2 regions of the Kitasatospora sp. NPDC098663 genome follow, and region 2 is predicted to be linked to the other one. Evidence: riboswitches for the same ligand, from Rfam matches in the RefSeq annotation. Region 2 holds a riboswitch; the other holds the start of a gene.
The links. A riboswitch is a leader RNA that binds a small molecule or an ion and turns the genes downstream of it on or off. The one in region 2 is predicted to bind glycine.
Positions count from the first base shown of each region.

Region 1: linked by a shared signal. The riboswitch ahead of gcvT (glycine cleavage system aminomethyltransferase GcvT) and the one ahead of gcvP (aminomethyl-transferring glycine dehydrogenase) in region 2 are both predicted to bind glycine.

Region 1 covers NZ_JBIWAP010000013.1:36,119-43,376, reverse strand. The annotation lists gene glyA (serine hydroxymethyltransferase) at 9-1,277, opposite strand; gene gcvH (glycine cleavage system protein GcvH) at 1,371-1,745, opposite strand; gene gcvT (glycine cleavage system aminomethyltransferase GcvT) at 1,898-3,019, opposite strand; glycine riboswitch at 3,251-3,356, opposite strand; gene ACIQVZ_RS16460 (enhanced serine sensitivity protein SseB C-terminal domain-containing protein) at 3,543-4,403, shown strand; gene ACIQVZ_RS16455 (enhanced serine sensitivity protein SseB C-terminal domain-containing protein) at 4,521-5,444, shown strand; gene ACIQVZ_RS16450 (ABC transporter permease) at 5,887-6,876, shown strand; gene ACIQVZ_RS16445 (ABC transporter substrate-binding protein) at 6,928-7,258, shown strand, end outside.
Region 2 covers NZ_JBIWAP010000009.1:233,356-240,613, reverse strand. The annotation lists gene ACIQVZ_RS12905 (MFS transporter) at 1-1,481, opposite strand, end outside; partial or broken gene ACIQVZ_RS12900 (DUF2382 domain-containing protein) at 1,662-2,075, opposite strand; partial or broken gene ACIQVZ_RS12895 (PRC-barrel domain-containing protein) at 2,448-2,810, opposite strand; glycine riboswitch at 3,034-3,137, shown strand; gene gcvP (aminomethyl-transferring glycine dehydrogenase) at 3,375-6,275, shown strand; gene ACIQVZ_RS12885 (DUF5999 family protein) at 6,369-6,560, opposite strand; gene ACIQVZ_RS12880 (hypothetical protein) at 6,956-7,258, opposite strand, start outside.

The sequences.
Region 1 (7,258 bases), on a different contig from region 2:
CGAGGTGATCAGAGGTTCGGGTAGAGCGGGTACTTCTCGGCCAGCGCGGTGACGCGGGCCTTGAGCGCGGTGGCGGCGTCCTCGTCGAAGGCGGGCTTGAGCGCCTCGGCGATGATGTCGGCGACCTCGCGGAAGTCCTCGGCCTGGAAGCCGCGGGTGGCGAGCGCGGGGGTGCCGATGCGCAGGCCGGAGGTGACCATCGGCGGCCGCGGGTCGTTCGGGACGGCGTTGCGGTTGACCGTGATGCCGACCTCGTGCAGGCGGTCCTCGGCCTGCTGGCCGTCGAGCCGGCTGTTGCGCAGGTCGACCAGGACGAGGTGCACGTCGGTGCCGCCGGACAGCACCGAGGCGCCGGCCTCGGCGACGTCGGCCTGGAGCAGGCGCTCGGCGAGGATCTTGGCGCCCTCCAGGGTGCGCTGCTGGCGCTCCTTGAACTCCTCGGACGCGGCGACCTTGAAGGCGACGGCCTTGCCGGCGATCACGTGCTCCAGCGGGCCGCCCTGCTGGCCGGGGAACACCGCGGAGTTGATCTTCTTGGCGTACTCGGCCTTGGACAGGATGACACCGCCGCGCGGGCCGCCCAGGGTCTTGTGGGTGGTGGTGGTGACCACGTCCGCGTACGGCACCGGGTTGGGGTGCAGACCGGCGGCGACCAGGCCGGCGAAGTGCGCCATGTCCACCATCAGCAGCGCGCCGACCTCGTCGGCGACCCGGCGGAACGCGGCGAAGTCCAGCTGGCGCGGGTAGGCGGACCAGCCCGCGATGATCAGCTTCGGCTGGTGCTCCTTGGCCAGGCGCTCGACCTCGGCCATGTCGACCTGGCCGGTCTTCTCGTCCACGTGGTACGCGACCACGTTGTAGAGCTTGCCGGAGAAGTTGATCTTCATGCCGTGGGTCAGGTGACCGCCGTGGGCCAGGTTCAGGCCCAGGATGGTGTCGCCCGGCTTGATCAGCGCGAACATCGCGGCGGCGTTGGCCTGTGCGCCCGAGTGCGGCTGGACGTTGGCGTGCTCGGCGCCGAACAGGGCCTTGATGCGGTCGATCGCGATCTGCTCGACCACGTCGACGTGCTCGCAGCCGCCGTAGTAGCGGCGGCCGGGGTAACCCTCGGCGTACTTGTTGGTGAGTACCGAGCCCTGGGCCTCCATGACCGCCACCGGGGCGAAGTTCTCGGAGGCGATCATCTCCAGGGTGGTCTGCTGGCGGTGCAGCTCGGCGTCGACCGCGGCGGCGATCTCCGGGTCGAGGGAGTGCAGGGACTGGTTCAGAACCGTCATGGTGTGGTCTTCCCGGGAGGAGAGAGACGGGAGCAGAGAGGGGGGAGCCTGGCGGGGCGGCCGCCGCGCTGCGGCCGCCCCGTCACGAGCGGGTCAGCCGCCGATGAAGGCGGTGTACTCGTCCGCGCTGAGCAGTTCGTCGGTGGACTCCACCTGGACCTTGAACAGCCAGCCGCCCTCGAACGGGGCGCTGTTGACCAGGCTGTTGTCGTCCAGGACGTCCTGGTTGATCTCGACGATCTTCCCGGTCACCGGGGAGAACAGGTCGCTGACCGACTTGGTGGACTCCAGCTCGCCACAGGACTCGCCCGCGGTCACGTCGGCGCCGACCTCGGGCAGCTGCACGTAGACGATGTCACCGAGCGCGGTGGCCGCGTGGGCGGTGATGCCGACGGTGGAGACACCGCCCTCGACGGCGGTCAGCCACTCGTGCTCCTTGGTGTACTGCAGGTGCTGGGGGTTGCTCATGGCGTCATTCTCCAGGATGGGAAGCGGGTACGACGAAGCGGGCCGCCGCACGGACGGCTTCGACGCGGATCAGGCGTGGTGCGGGCACGGGCCGGACCTGGATCAGGCGTGGCTCAAGCCCGGGTCCACCGGGTTTGCGGGAGGGCGGGGCCTCAGCGGGCGCGCTTGTAGAACGGCAGCGCCACGACCTCGACCGGCTCGTGCTTGCCGCGCACGTCCACCGCGACGGCGGTGCCGGGGGTGGCGTGGGCCGCGTCCACGTAGGCGATCGCGATCGGCCGGCCCAGGGTCGGGGACGGGGCGCCCGAGGTGATCCGGCCGATCGGGGCGCCGTCGGCGGAGACCACGGTGTACTCGGCGCGCGGGACGCGCTTGCCCTCGGAGACCAGGCCGACCAGCACCCGCGGCGGGTTGGCCTCGGCCTCGGCGGCGGCCTTCTCCAGCGCCTTGCGGCCGACGAAGGCGCCCTCGTTGGTGGTCTTGTCGAAGCGCACGACCCGGCCCAGGCCCGCGTCGAACGGGGTCAGGTCGGTGGAGAGCTCGTGCCCGTACAGCGGCATGCCGGCCTCCAGGCGCAGCGTGTCGCGGCAGGACAGGCCGCACGGGACCAGGCCGCGGCCCTCGCCGGCGGCGGTCAGCGCCTGCCAGACCCCCTCGGCGTCGCCCGGGTTGCAGAAGATCTCGAAGCCGTCCTCGCCGGTGTAGCCGGTCCGGGCGAGCAGCACGTCGCGGCCGGCGACCTGGGCCGGGAGGATCGCGTAGTACTTCAGGCCGGGCAGGTCGGCGTCGGTGGTCCCGGCCAGGATCGCGGTGGCCTCCGGGCCCTGGACGGCGATCAGCGCGTAGGTGTCGCGGTCGTCCGTGACGACGGCGTCGAAGCCCTTGGCGCGGGCGATCAGCTCGTCCAGCACCAGCTGGGCGTTGGAGGCGTTGGCGACGACCAGGAAGGCGTCCTCGCGCAGGCGGTAGACGATCAGGTCGTCCAGGATGCCGCCGTCCTCGGCGCAGATCATGGTGTAGCGGGCGCGCAGCACGCCCAGCGCGGAGACGAAGCCGACCAGCGCGTGGTCCAGCATCTCGCCCGCCTGCTGGCCGGTGACGGTGATCTCGCCCATGTGGGAGAGGTCGAACAGCCCGGCCCGGGTGCGGACGGCGAGGTGTTCCTCGCGCTCGCTGCCGTAGCGCAGCGGCATGTCCCAGCCGGCGAAGTCGGTCATGGTCGCGCCGAGGGCGCGGTGCAGCGCGTCGAGCGCGGTGAGGCGGAGGGACGACATGGCCTGGAACTCCTCGGTCGGGGCACTCATGGGTGCACGCGCCGGAACCGGACCCGCTCGGGGGCCGACCCTGCGCGCGGGCATGCGGCGGCGTGGGTCTCCCCATCTGTCGTCGAACCTGAGAGCTTCACCGCCCACGCGCCCGCAGCTGTTTCCAGCATCCAGGACAGCATGGTGGCTTGCACCGTGGGTGGGCGCGCGACAGGGCCGTGCGCCACTTTCCAGATGTGCCTAACCCGTGCGGTAAGGGGGCCTGAGAGATTCCGGGGAGGAGTTGCTCCTTCGGCGCCGGCTGTGCCGCCTGACGGGGCACTCCGGGCTCTCCCGCGCGGGTTCGAGCGGCCGGTATGGAGTTGTCGGTCCGCCGGCGCGCCGCGCCGTCGAACGCGCACATCATGGCACGTCCGCGCCGACGACGGGAGAGGGGACCCGGTCACACCCCGCCACTTCGGACACAGCCCTAGACTGCTGCGCGTCGGCGCAGCAGAGGGCGGCCGACCGGCAGAGGGCGGATCAGGCGCGCATGGGGTACCCGGTGGAGCAGCAGCAGGGGTGGGGCGGGCCGGAGTCGGCGCCGCCGGGCGGCGGGTGGCCGGCCAACGAGCTGGAGCAGGTGCTGACCGCCGCGCTGGGCGACCCGGGTGCGACGCCGCGGGTGATCGAGGTGCTGGCCCGCAGCCAGGTGTGGATCCCGCTGCCGGCCGGTGGCGACCCGCAGGGGCCCGCGCTGGACCTGCCGACCATCGAGCTGGCCGGCGAGCCGTACGTGCCGGTGTTCTCCTCGCAGGAGGTGTTCCTGCGGCAGGCGCCGGGGATGGCCTTCGCGGTGGCGCCGGTCTGGGAGTTCGCCCGCGGGCTGCCGCTGGGCGTGGGCATCGCGGTCAACCCGGAGGCGGCGGTGGGCATCCCGGTGCCGCCGCAGGGTGTGGCGGAGCTGCGGCGCGGCCCGCGCGAGGAGCGCCTGGCCGACCAGGATCAGGGCCTGAACCAGGGCCGGGGACAGAACCAGGGCCGGGGACAGAACCAGGGCCAGGGCCCGGAGGCGCCGACCGGTGGCCGGGTGGCGCTGCGCGAGCCGGTGCCGGGGGAGGACCCGGAGCACTTCCTGGCCGCCTGCCGGGCCGAACTGTCCGCCCTGCCCGGAGTGTTGACGGCGCGCCGGGCGCTCGCCAGCATCGAGGGCGAGCCGACCGTGATGTTCGTGGGCGTCCAGCTGGACCAGACGGCCCCGGCCGACCCGGGCGCGGTGAACGAGGCGCTCGGCCGCGCGCTGGGAACCGCGCCGCTGCCGGGGGGCGTCCACCTCGTACTGCTCGATCTCGCCGATGACCCGGTGGTCGAGTGGCTGCTCACCCGGGTACTCCCTTTCTACGCGCGGGGTTGAGCGGGGTTCGTATCGGAGGCACGTCGCCGTGGCGGTGGTCGGTGCCGCGCCATAGGGTGCGTGCAGACGGCCGACGGGCCGGCAGGCTTGAGGAAAGAGGCGCGGCGAGGTGGGCGCATGAGTGCGGGAGCGGTAGCGGGCGGTGCACCGGGGCCCTGGGGCCAGGCACCCGCCGGGCGCCCCGGAGCGGATCCGGGCGCGCTGGAGCGCACCCTGCGCGAGGTCGCGCCGGAGCGCTACGAGGCGTACGAGCAACTGCTGCACGCACTGGCCGACGGCCAGGTCTGGATGCTGCTGTGGCACGGCACGCCGGGCAGCGCGGACGCCCAGTACGGGAACATGGAGATCAGCGGCCACGGCTACGCGCCGGCCGTCACCTCGTCCGAGCAACTGGCGTCGTCCGGCTGGGAGCGGGCCCACGAGGTCATCTCCGGGCGGGAGATCGCCGCTTCGCTGTACCGGACCCGCTGGGGCCTGTGGCTCAACCCGCACGCGCCCGGCGGCGGGGTCGGGGTGCCCTGGGCGGACCTGCGGCGGATCGCCGCGGGCCTGGAGCGGCTGCCGGCCGGGCCGTTGAAGCTGAGCGAGCCGCAGCTGAACGCCCAGCCGTTCTTCGCGCTGCTGGAGCGGCAGGCCGGTGAGGTGCGCGCGGTGCGGGCGCTGCGCCGGGCCTGGGTGCAGCCGGCCGTGGGGGAGCCGTACCTGGCGATCGGCCTGGAGCTGTACGAGAGTTCACCGCCGGCGGTGGAGGCCGTGCGGGCGCTGATGCAGCGGGCGATCGCGGTGGCCCCGGAGGGGCTGGCGGTGTCCACGGTGGCGATGGCGGACGAGTACGACCCGGTGGCGCTGTGGATGCGGGCCCACGCGCGCCCGTTCTTCGACCGGGAGGCGGGGCGGCCGCCGACCGGCCCGTACCCGCCGGTGCCGCCTCCGCCGTACCCCGCGCAGCAGGGGCCGGGCTATGGCTACGGCACGCAGCAGCCCGCGCCGGGCTGGACCGGGCAGCCGCAGCAGCCGTGGCCCGGATACCCGGGGCGCTGACAACCAAAACCTTTTTCCAGAAGCCGACTTGATCTTGCATCAGGTCGGCTTCGGTGCTTTCCGGGCGAACTTCCGGCCGTTACCGTCGATCACCTTGACATGCCAGTTGCGGCCGTGTGAAGAGGGATATGCCGAAGACGTAGGAGGTGCATGCGCACAGATCACAGTTGGGCATCTGTCGGTTGTCAGGGCTGGCGCAAGCCAGTTCGGATGGCAGAGAGTTCTGCGCAACGCACCGCGCGTACTGGGAACCCCACGAAGGTGAACGCGCACGCCGACCGCCAGAACCACGCGAAGCCCATCCCGCGTTGGGGCAGTACCCGTGCACGACGTACTGCCGCGAACACCCGTTCCAAGCACCTCCGCACGTCCGCAGCCGTACCGCCGAACCGGTGACCGGCGCCCGTGGGCCGGCCACCGTCGGCGAGGGGACCAACTGACCATGACCGCACCCATCGCAACCACCGGGAACGAACCGGAGGCACCCGCCCCCGCGAGCCCGGCCAAGAAGATCGAGGGCCGCTCCCTCGGCCAGATCGCCTGGACCCGCTTCAAGCGCGACAAACTCGCCGTCGCCGGCGGCGTCGTGGTGATCCTGCTGATCCTGCTGGCCGTACTGGCCAAGCCCATCGAGGCCCTGTTCGGCCTCGACCCCGACGCCCTGAACCAGGACCTGCTCGACGCCAACCTGGGCGGCATCCCGCTCGGTGACTGGGGCGGGATGAGCTGGGACCACCCGCTCGGCGTCGACCCGCTCCAGGGCCGCGACCTGCTCTCCCGCGTGATCGAGGGCTCCTGGGTCTCCCTGCTGGTCGCCTTCGGCGCGACCCTGCTGTCGAACACGATCGGCACCGTGCTCGGTGTCATGGCCGGCTACTACGGCGGCTGGGTGGACACCGTGATCAGCCGCATCATGGACGTCTTCCTCGCCTTCCCGCTGCTGCTCTTCGCCATCGCGATCTCGACCTCGCTGCAGGGCGGCGCGTTCGGCCTGCACGGCCTCCCGCTGCACATCATGGTGCTGATCTTCGTGATCGGCTTCTTCAACTGGCCCTACATGGGCCGGATCGTGCGCGGACAGACGCTGTCGCTGCGCGAGCGGGAGTTCGTCCACGCGGCCCGCAGCCTGGGCGCCCGCGGCCCGTTCATCCTGTTCAAGGAACTGCTGCCGAACCTGGTCGGTCCGATCCTGGTCTACTCGACCCTGCTGATCCCGACCAACATCCTCTTCGAGGCCGGCCTCAGCTTCCTCGGCGTCGGCATCCAGCCGCCGCAGGCCTCCTGGGGCGGAATCCTTCAGGACGCGATCAAGTACTACCAGGTGGACCCCCAGTACATGGTGGTCCCCGGTCTGGCGATCTTCCTCACCGTGCTCGCCTTCAACCTGCTCGGCGACGGGCTGCGTGACGCCCTCGATCCCAAGAGCAACTGACGCAACGTCAGGCCCTCCCTCCTTCCCATCCTCAAGGGGTTGATCTCACCCATGCGCAGGTCCCGTACCGTCGCCCTGACCGCGGCGGCAGCCGCCGCGGTCCTGATCGTGACCGGCTGCACCTCCGGCAGCAAGGGCTCCGGCTCGTCCTCCTCCGCCAGCGGCAGCAGCGCCGGTGGCGGCGGTGCCGACGCCGCCACCAAGGGCGTCGTCAACGCCTCGGACAAGAAGGGCGGGACGGTCACCTACGAGATGAAGGGCGCCCCGGACTCCTTCGACCCGGGCAACACGTACTACGCCTACATCTACAACTTCTCGCGCCTGTACGGGCGTCCGCTGACCACCTTCGCCCCGGGCGCCGGTTCGAACGGCAACAAGCTGG
Region 2 (7,258 bases):
GCCAGCTCGGGGCTGGAGTTCCGCTCGGCCGTGCCGCCCGAGGCGACGACGGTGGCGGCCGGCTTGACGCCGCGGATCAGGAACGGGACGACGCCGGCGACGGCGCAGACGACGGCCGCGGCCCAGAACGCGTGCTTGTAGGCGTCCAGCGTGGGCAGCAGCAGCGGGATCTGCGGCGGCAGCTTCATGGTGTCGCCGGTCAGGATGGCGGCCATCACGGCGGTGCCGATCGCACCACCGACGGTGCGCAGCACGGCGTTCATGCCGTTGGCGATGCCGCTCTGCTCCACCGGGACGGCGCCGTTGATGTAGGCCGGCATCGCGGAGAACGCCAGGCCGATGCCCAGACCGAAGATCGCCGAGGAGGTGTAGATGTCGCCCTCGTGGCTGTGCCGCACGGCCAGGTAGGCCATCGCGACGGCACCCAGGACGCCACCGAGGACCAGCGGCAGGCGCGGGCCGCGGCGGGCGATCAGCATCGCGCCGACCGGAGCCGCCACCATCGAGCCGATCGCGGACGGCAGCAGCAGCAGACCGGCGTGCAGGACGGTCGCGGTGAAGCCGTAGTGGGTCAGCTTCTCCGGGGTCTGGGCGAAGTTGCTGATCACCATGAACGAGCCGTACATGCCGAAGCCGATCAGCAGGCCGGCCAGGTTGGTGAAGGCGACGGCCGGACGGGACATCATCTTCATGTCCACCAGGGGGTGCGCGACCTTGGTCTCGATGACCCCCCAGATCAGGGCGACGACGGCGGCCACGGCGAACAGGCCGAGGGTCTTGGTCGAGGTCCAGCCCCAGTGGTTGCCCTGGCTGACCGCGACGAGCAGGGCGGAGAGCCAGCCGGCCAGGGTGAGGGCGCCGAGCGGGTCGGCGCCGCCCTCCTTGTCGGTGACCGGGTCGGACGGGACGCGGAACGCGACCAGGGCGACCGCGATCAGGCCGAAGACCAGGCCCATCCAGAAGATCGACTTGTAGCTCCAGTGCTCCAGCAGGAGACCGGTCGCGACCAGGCCGAGGCCGGAGCCGACGCCCATCGAGGCGCTGATGGCGGCGACGCCGCCGGTCACCTTCTGCTTGGGCAGCTCGTCGCGGACGATGCTGATCGCCAGCGGGAGCACGCCACCGCCGGCGCCCTGGAGGACACGGGCGACGACCAGCCAGGTGAAGGAGTGGGTGCTGACCGCCAGCGCCGAACCGGCGACCAGACCGGCCAGCGAGATCAGCAGCATCGGCTTACGGCCCCGGAGGTCGCCGAAGCGGCCCAGCAGGGGAGTCAGCACGGCTGCGGAGAGCAGGTTGGCGGTCATCAGCCAGGTGATGCTGGACGCGGAGACGCTCAGTTCCTTGGCCAGCGAGGGCAGGATCGGGACGACCGCGGTCTGCACCACGCTGAACGACAGCATCGCCAGGATGAGGGCCGGCAGGACCCGGGCGCTGCTCTGCTTCTCGGCCGCGGTGGTGGGCTGTGGTGCCTCACTCACGGTTGCTTCCTCCCGTACATAGTGAATGAACTGAAGTAACCATGCCGGGAGATACTTCAGAGTGTCAAATATCCATTGGTGACGCTTTGGCAAAATCGAAGGATTCCGGCCGGGCGGCGACCGGGACGAGGGCATGCCGAGGGCCCCGGACCGAGTGGTCCGGGGCCCTGGGGAGAGAGGTCAGGCGAACGGGCGCAGCACGGCCGGGCGGGGGGCCTCGGCCGCCGGGGTGGCCGTCGGGGTCGCCGGGGCGGCGGCGGTGTTGTCGTGGATCTCGACGTGCTCGCGGCGCAGCTCGTCCCGGATCACCTCCTCGGCGGTGTAGCGCTCCACCACCAGGCGGACCCGCTCGATCGGGGTGAGGTACTTGCGGACCACCGGGCGCTCCTCGCGCAGGGTGACCTCCTCCACCGCCTCGGTGATCTCCTTCTCGGTGAGCGAGGCGCGCTCGGCCTCGCTCACCGGCATCCGCTCCACCCGGACGCGCTCGCGGACCACCGGGACGCGGCGCTCGACCTGCTCGCTGGTCACGTACTTGCGCAGCTTCGCGGTGCCCACGATGTGCCAGTCCGTGGTGATGTCCAGGCGCTCCTCGCGGCAGGTGATCTCCACCGGGCCGTTGGGGGACGACGGGGCGGGGCCGGTCGAGCGCTCCGGGACCGGCGCGGCCATGGCCGAGTTCGTGGTCGCGGTGGTCGTCACGATCGGGGCGGGCTGCGGCTTGGGCTCGGTCGTCGTGGGGGTGGCCGCGGGTGAGGGGGTGTTGAGGGTCCGCACGTTGACCTCTGTCGCGGTGCCGGTGGGGTCGGCAGGGGTGGTGGTCGGGGCGGGGTCGAGGGAGTGGAAGGCGATGGGCTTCACGGGCTCGGCCGCCGAGGTGGTGCCGAAGTCGAGGTCGGGGCGCGCGGGGCGGTCGCCGTCCCGGCTGGCCGGGCGGTCGCTCTCGCGGCCGACGGGCCGGTCACCCTCACGGTCGGCAGGACGGTCGCCGTCCCGGCCGACCGGGCGGCCGTTCGCTGGGGTGTCCAGGCCGTAGTAGCGGTAGAGCTGGAGCTCCTGGGCGGGCGACAGGTGCTGGCCGACGCCGAAGTCCGGCGACTCCTTCACCAGCGACTTGTCGTACGGCACCCGGAGCTCGTCGCCGGAGAACTCGCTGGTGGTGAGCGGGACGAAGGCGTCCCGGCCGAAGATGCCGGTCCGGACGGCCGCCCACTCCGGCTGGCCGGTGGCGTCGTCCAGGTAGACCTCGTCGACCGTGCCGATCTTGTCTCCGTTGCGGTCGACCGCCTTGTGGCCGATGAGGTCCCGGGGGTCGATATCGGTTTGCACTCTTTCCTCCAGTGCGCTGCGCCTGCGGAACTCCCGCAGGACCGTGGCCGGAGCACCCGTTCCGCCTGCCACTTCACACCAAAGGCCATGAATCGGACGGGCGCGACCGGGGTGCGCCGGACGGGCTTCGGGCTGGACCGTCCGGGGGACGCGCGTAGACCCCGAGCGACCCGACGCGACCGTGATCGGGGGGCCTGCCGCTGGTACCCTGGGCGGCGACCGCCGAGCCCGCTCGGGAGAGTCCCCGGCCACGGAAAGCGCTGGTCGGGGCGCCGAAGGAGCAACTCCTCCCCGGAATCTCTCAGGCATCCGTACCGTGTGGGGTAGGTCACTCTGGAAAGCAGGGCAGGACCGTCGGCAGGGAGCCGACGGGCACCACCCTCACCGACGGTGCAAGCCGGCGGCGTGCCCACAGCGCGCCGTGCGGGTGAAGCTCTCAGGTCCCGATGACAGAGGGGGAGGCCTGTCGGGTTCGCCCGCCCGGGTCGAGCCGCTGTCCGCAGCGGCTCCGGCCGGTCGGCGTGCGCACCCCCGCCGGTCCGTGACCAGGAGGCCTCGACCACCATGAACGCCCAGCCGAACGCGGGACGCCCCACCGGCGCCTCGACCCTCACCGAGCTTGAGCTGGCCAGCCCCTTCGAGAACCGCCACATCGGCCCCGACGACGCCGCGCAGCAGAAGATGCTGGCGTCCATCGGCTACGGCTCGCTGGACGAACTCGCCGCCACCGCCGTTCCCGAGGCGATCCGCTCCATCACCGGCCTGGACCTGCCCGGCGGCCGCAGCGAGGCCCAGGTGCTCGCCGAACTGCGCGAGCTGGCGAGCCGCAACCAGGTGCTCCAGCCGATGATCGGCCTGGGCTACTACGGCACCTTCACCCCGCCGGTGATCCTGCGCAACGTCATGGAGAACCCGGCCTGGTACACCGCCTACACGCCGTACCAGCCGGAGATCTCCCAGGGCCGCCTGGAGGCGCTGCTCAACTTCCAGACCCTGGTCTCCGACCTGACCGGCCTGCCGACCTCCGGCTCCTCGCTGCTCGACGAGGGCACCGCGGCCGCCGAGGCGATGGCGCTCGCCCGCCGCGTCACCAAGGTCAAGGGCGGCGTCTTCCTGGTCGACGCCGAGACCCTGCCGCAGACCACCGCGGTGATCAACACCCGCGCCGTGCCGACCGGTGTCGAGGTCGTCGTCGCCGACCTGTCCGAGGGCATCCCGGCCGAGATCGCCGAGCGCGGCGTCTTCGGCGTGCTGCTCCAGTACCCGGGCGCCACCGGTGTGGTCCGCGACCTCACCCCGGTCATCGAGCAGGCGCACGGCCTCGGCGCGATCGTCGCGGTCGCCGCCGACCTGCTGGCGCTGACCCTGCTCGCCTCGCCGGGTTCGCTCGGCGCCGACATCGCCTGCGGCACCTCGCAGCGCTTCGGCGTCCCGATGGGCTTCGGCGGCCCGCACGCCGGCTACCTGTCGGTGCGCGCCGAGTACGCCCGCTCGCTGCCCGGCCGCCTGGTCGGCGTCTCGGTCGACGCCGACGGCAACCGTGCCTACCGCCTGGCGCTGCAGACCCGCGAGCAGCACATCCGCCGCGAGAAGGCCACCAGCAACATCTGCACCGCCCAGGTGCTGCTCGCCGTCATGGCCTCGATGTACGCCGTCTACCACGGTCCGGACGGCCTGGCCGACATCGCCCGCCGCACCCACCGCTACGCCGCCGCCCTCGCCGAGGGCCTGCGGGCCGGCGGCGTCGAGCTGCTGCACGGCGAGTTCTTCGACACCGTCACCGCCGTCGTCCCGGGCCGTGCCACCGAGATCGCGGCCGCCGCCCGCGCCAACGGCGTCAACGTCCACCAGGACGGTGCGGACCGGATCTCGGTCTCCACCGACGAGACCACCACCCGCGAGCACCTCGCCGCCGTCTGGGCCGCGTTCGGCGTCCCCGCGGTCGAGGTCGCCGAGGGCGCCGACGCGCTGCCGGCCGCGCTGCTGCGCCAGGACGAGTACCTGACCCACCCGGTCTTCCACAGCCACCGCTCGGAGACCGCCATGCTGCGCTACCTGCGCCGCCTGTCGGACCGGGACTACGCGCTGGACCGCGGCATGATCCCGCTGGGCTCCTGCACCATGAAGCTCAACGCGACCACCGAGATGGAGGCCGTCACCTGGCCGGAGTTCGGCCAGTTGCACCCCTTCGCGCCGATCGAGCAGGCCCAGGGCTTCCTCAGCCTGATCCGCGAGCTGGAGCGCCAGCTGGTCGAGGTGACCGGCTACGACGCCGTCTCGATCCAGCCGAACGCAGGCTCGCAGGGCGAGCTGGCCGGCCTGCTGGCCGTCCGCGCCTACCACCACGCCAACGGCGACACCCAGCGCGACGTCTGCCTGATCCCCTCCTCCGCGCACGGCACCAACGCGGCCTCCGCGGTGATGGCCGGCATGCGCGTGGTCGTGGTGAAGACCCTCGTCGACGGCGACGTGGACGTCGAGGACCTGAAGGCCAAGATCGAGCAGCACCGGGACAGCCTCTCCGTGCTGATGGTCACCTACCCGTCCACCCACGGCGTGTACGAGACCCAGATCACCGACATCTGCGCCCTGGTGCACGAGGCCGGCGGCCAGGTGTACGTGGACGGCGCCAACCTGAACGCCCTGGTCGGCCTCGCCAAGCCGGGCAAGTTCGGCGCGGACGTCTCGCACCTGAACCTGCACAAGACCTTCTGCATCCCGCACGGCGGCGGCGGCCCGGGCGTCGGCCCGGTCGCGGTGCGCGCCCACCTGGCGCCGTACCTGCCGAACCACCCGCTGCAGCCGGAGGCCGGCCCGGCCACCGGGGTCGGCCCGATCTCGGCGGCACCGTGGGGCTCGGCGGCCATCCTGCCGATCTCCTGGGCGTACGTCCGGCTGATGGGCGGCGAGGGCCTCAAGCGCGCGACCCAGGTCGCGGTGCTGAACGCCAACTACATCGCCAAGCGGCTGGCACCGCACTTCCCGGTGCTCTACACCGGCCCCGGCGGGCTGGTCGCGCACGAGTGCATCATCGACCTGCGTCCGCTGACCAAGGAGACGGGCGTGACGGTGGACGACATCGCCAAGCGCCTGATCGACTACGGCTTCCACGCGCCGACGATGTCCTTCCCGGTGGCCGGCACGCTGATGATCGAGCCGACCGAGTCCGAGGACCTGCACGAGATCGACCGGTTCTGCGACGCGATGATCGAGATCCGGGCCGAGATCGACAAGGTCGGCTCGGGCGAGTGGGCGGCCGCGGACAACCCGCTGCGCAACGCCCCGCACACCGCCGCCGAGCTGGCCGGCGACTGGGCGCACGGCTACTCGCGGCAGGAGGCGGTCTTCCCGGCGGGCGTGAACCCGGCGGACAAGTACTGGCCGCCGGTCAGCCGGATCGACGGCGCGTACGGCGACCGCAACCTGGTCTGCTCCTGCCCGCCGCTGGACGAGTACGGCGCCTGATCCGGACCGGACGTACGGCAGGGCCCCGACGGGAGGTATCCGTCGGGGCCCTGCCCGTTGCCGTCGTCCGGCGGCTGCCCCCGCCGGGTGCGGTCAGGCCGCGTGGGCGACGGGGCGGCGCGGTGCGATCACCCGGCCGTCGGGCAGCAGCTCTCCGGTGTCCTCGAACAGCACGACGCCGTTGCAGAGCAGGCTCCAGCCCTGCTCCGGGTGGCAGGCCACCGTGACGGCCGCCTCGCGGTCCTCGGACTCGGCCGACGGGCACTCAGGACGGTGCTGGCACATACGTACCCTCGCTTCGCTCTGCGATCCTCCCCCGTGGTGCGGCCGCCGGCAGAGCCGTCGGGAGCCGCCGCGGTAGCCGGATCCTGTCCGCGCGCCGACCAGGTGTGGACCGACGCTCAAGTGGGTAGGACAGGTGGTCCTTCCACGCTGGTTCCCAGTGTCGGCATCTGTGGACGTGCGCGCAGGGATTTCGTGACATGCGCCACAACTCCCGGGCATAGATCACCCGTTCAGGTGGGTCTGGCGGGAAAAGGCGCACCGACGGGTCAGCTGCGGCATGGCCCGAGGAGGTCAGAGCGGATGGCCCGTCCGGGTGGTTCGGGCGGGTGAGGGCGACGCGCACGCCCACCGGGCCACCGGGTGGTGGCCCGGTGGCCCGGCGGCGTGGGGTCGGCTCAGGAGGAACCGAGCAGCAGTGGCTTGGCGAGCGGCGCCCGGGCGAGCAGCGGCAGCAACTCGCCGGCCGGGTAGGCGCGGTGCGCGGTGACGCCGAGCGGGGCCGGGGCCAGCGGGATCAGCTGGTCGGCGGCCGGGTCGGCGTCGGGGCCGTGCAGCCACAGTGCCGTCGCGTACTGCCCGGGGAAGGTCAACAGCCGGGGCTGCTGCCGGGACCGGGAGCCCTGGGCGAGCTGCCAGGCCTGGCGCAGCGCCCGGACCGTCGAGTCGAGGTAGGGGCCGGCGGTGAAGTGCGAGAAGGT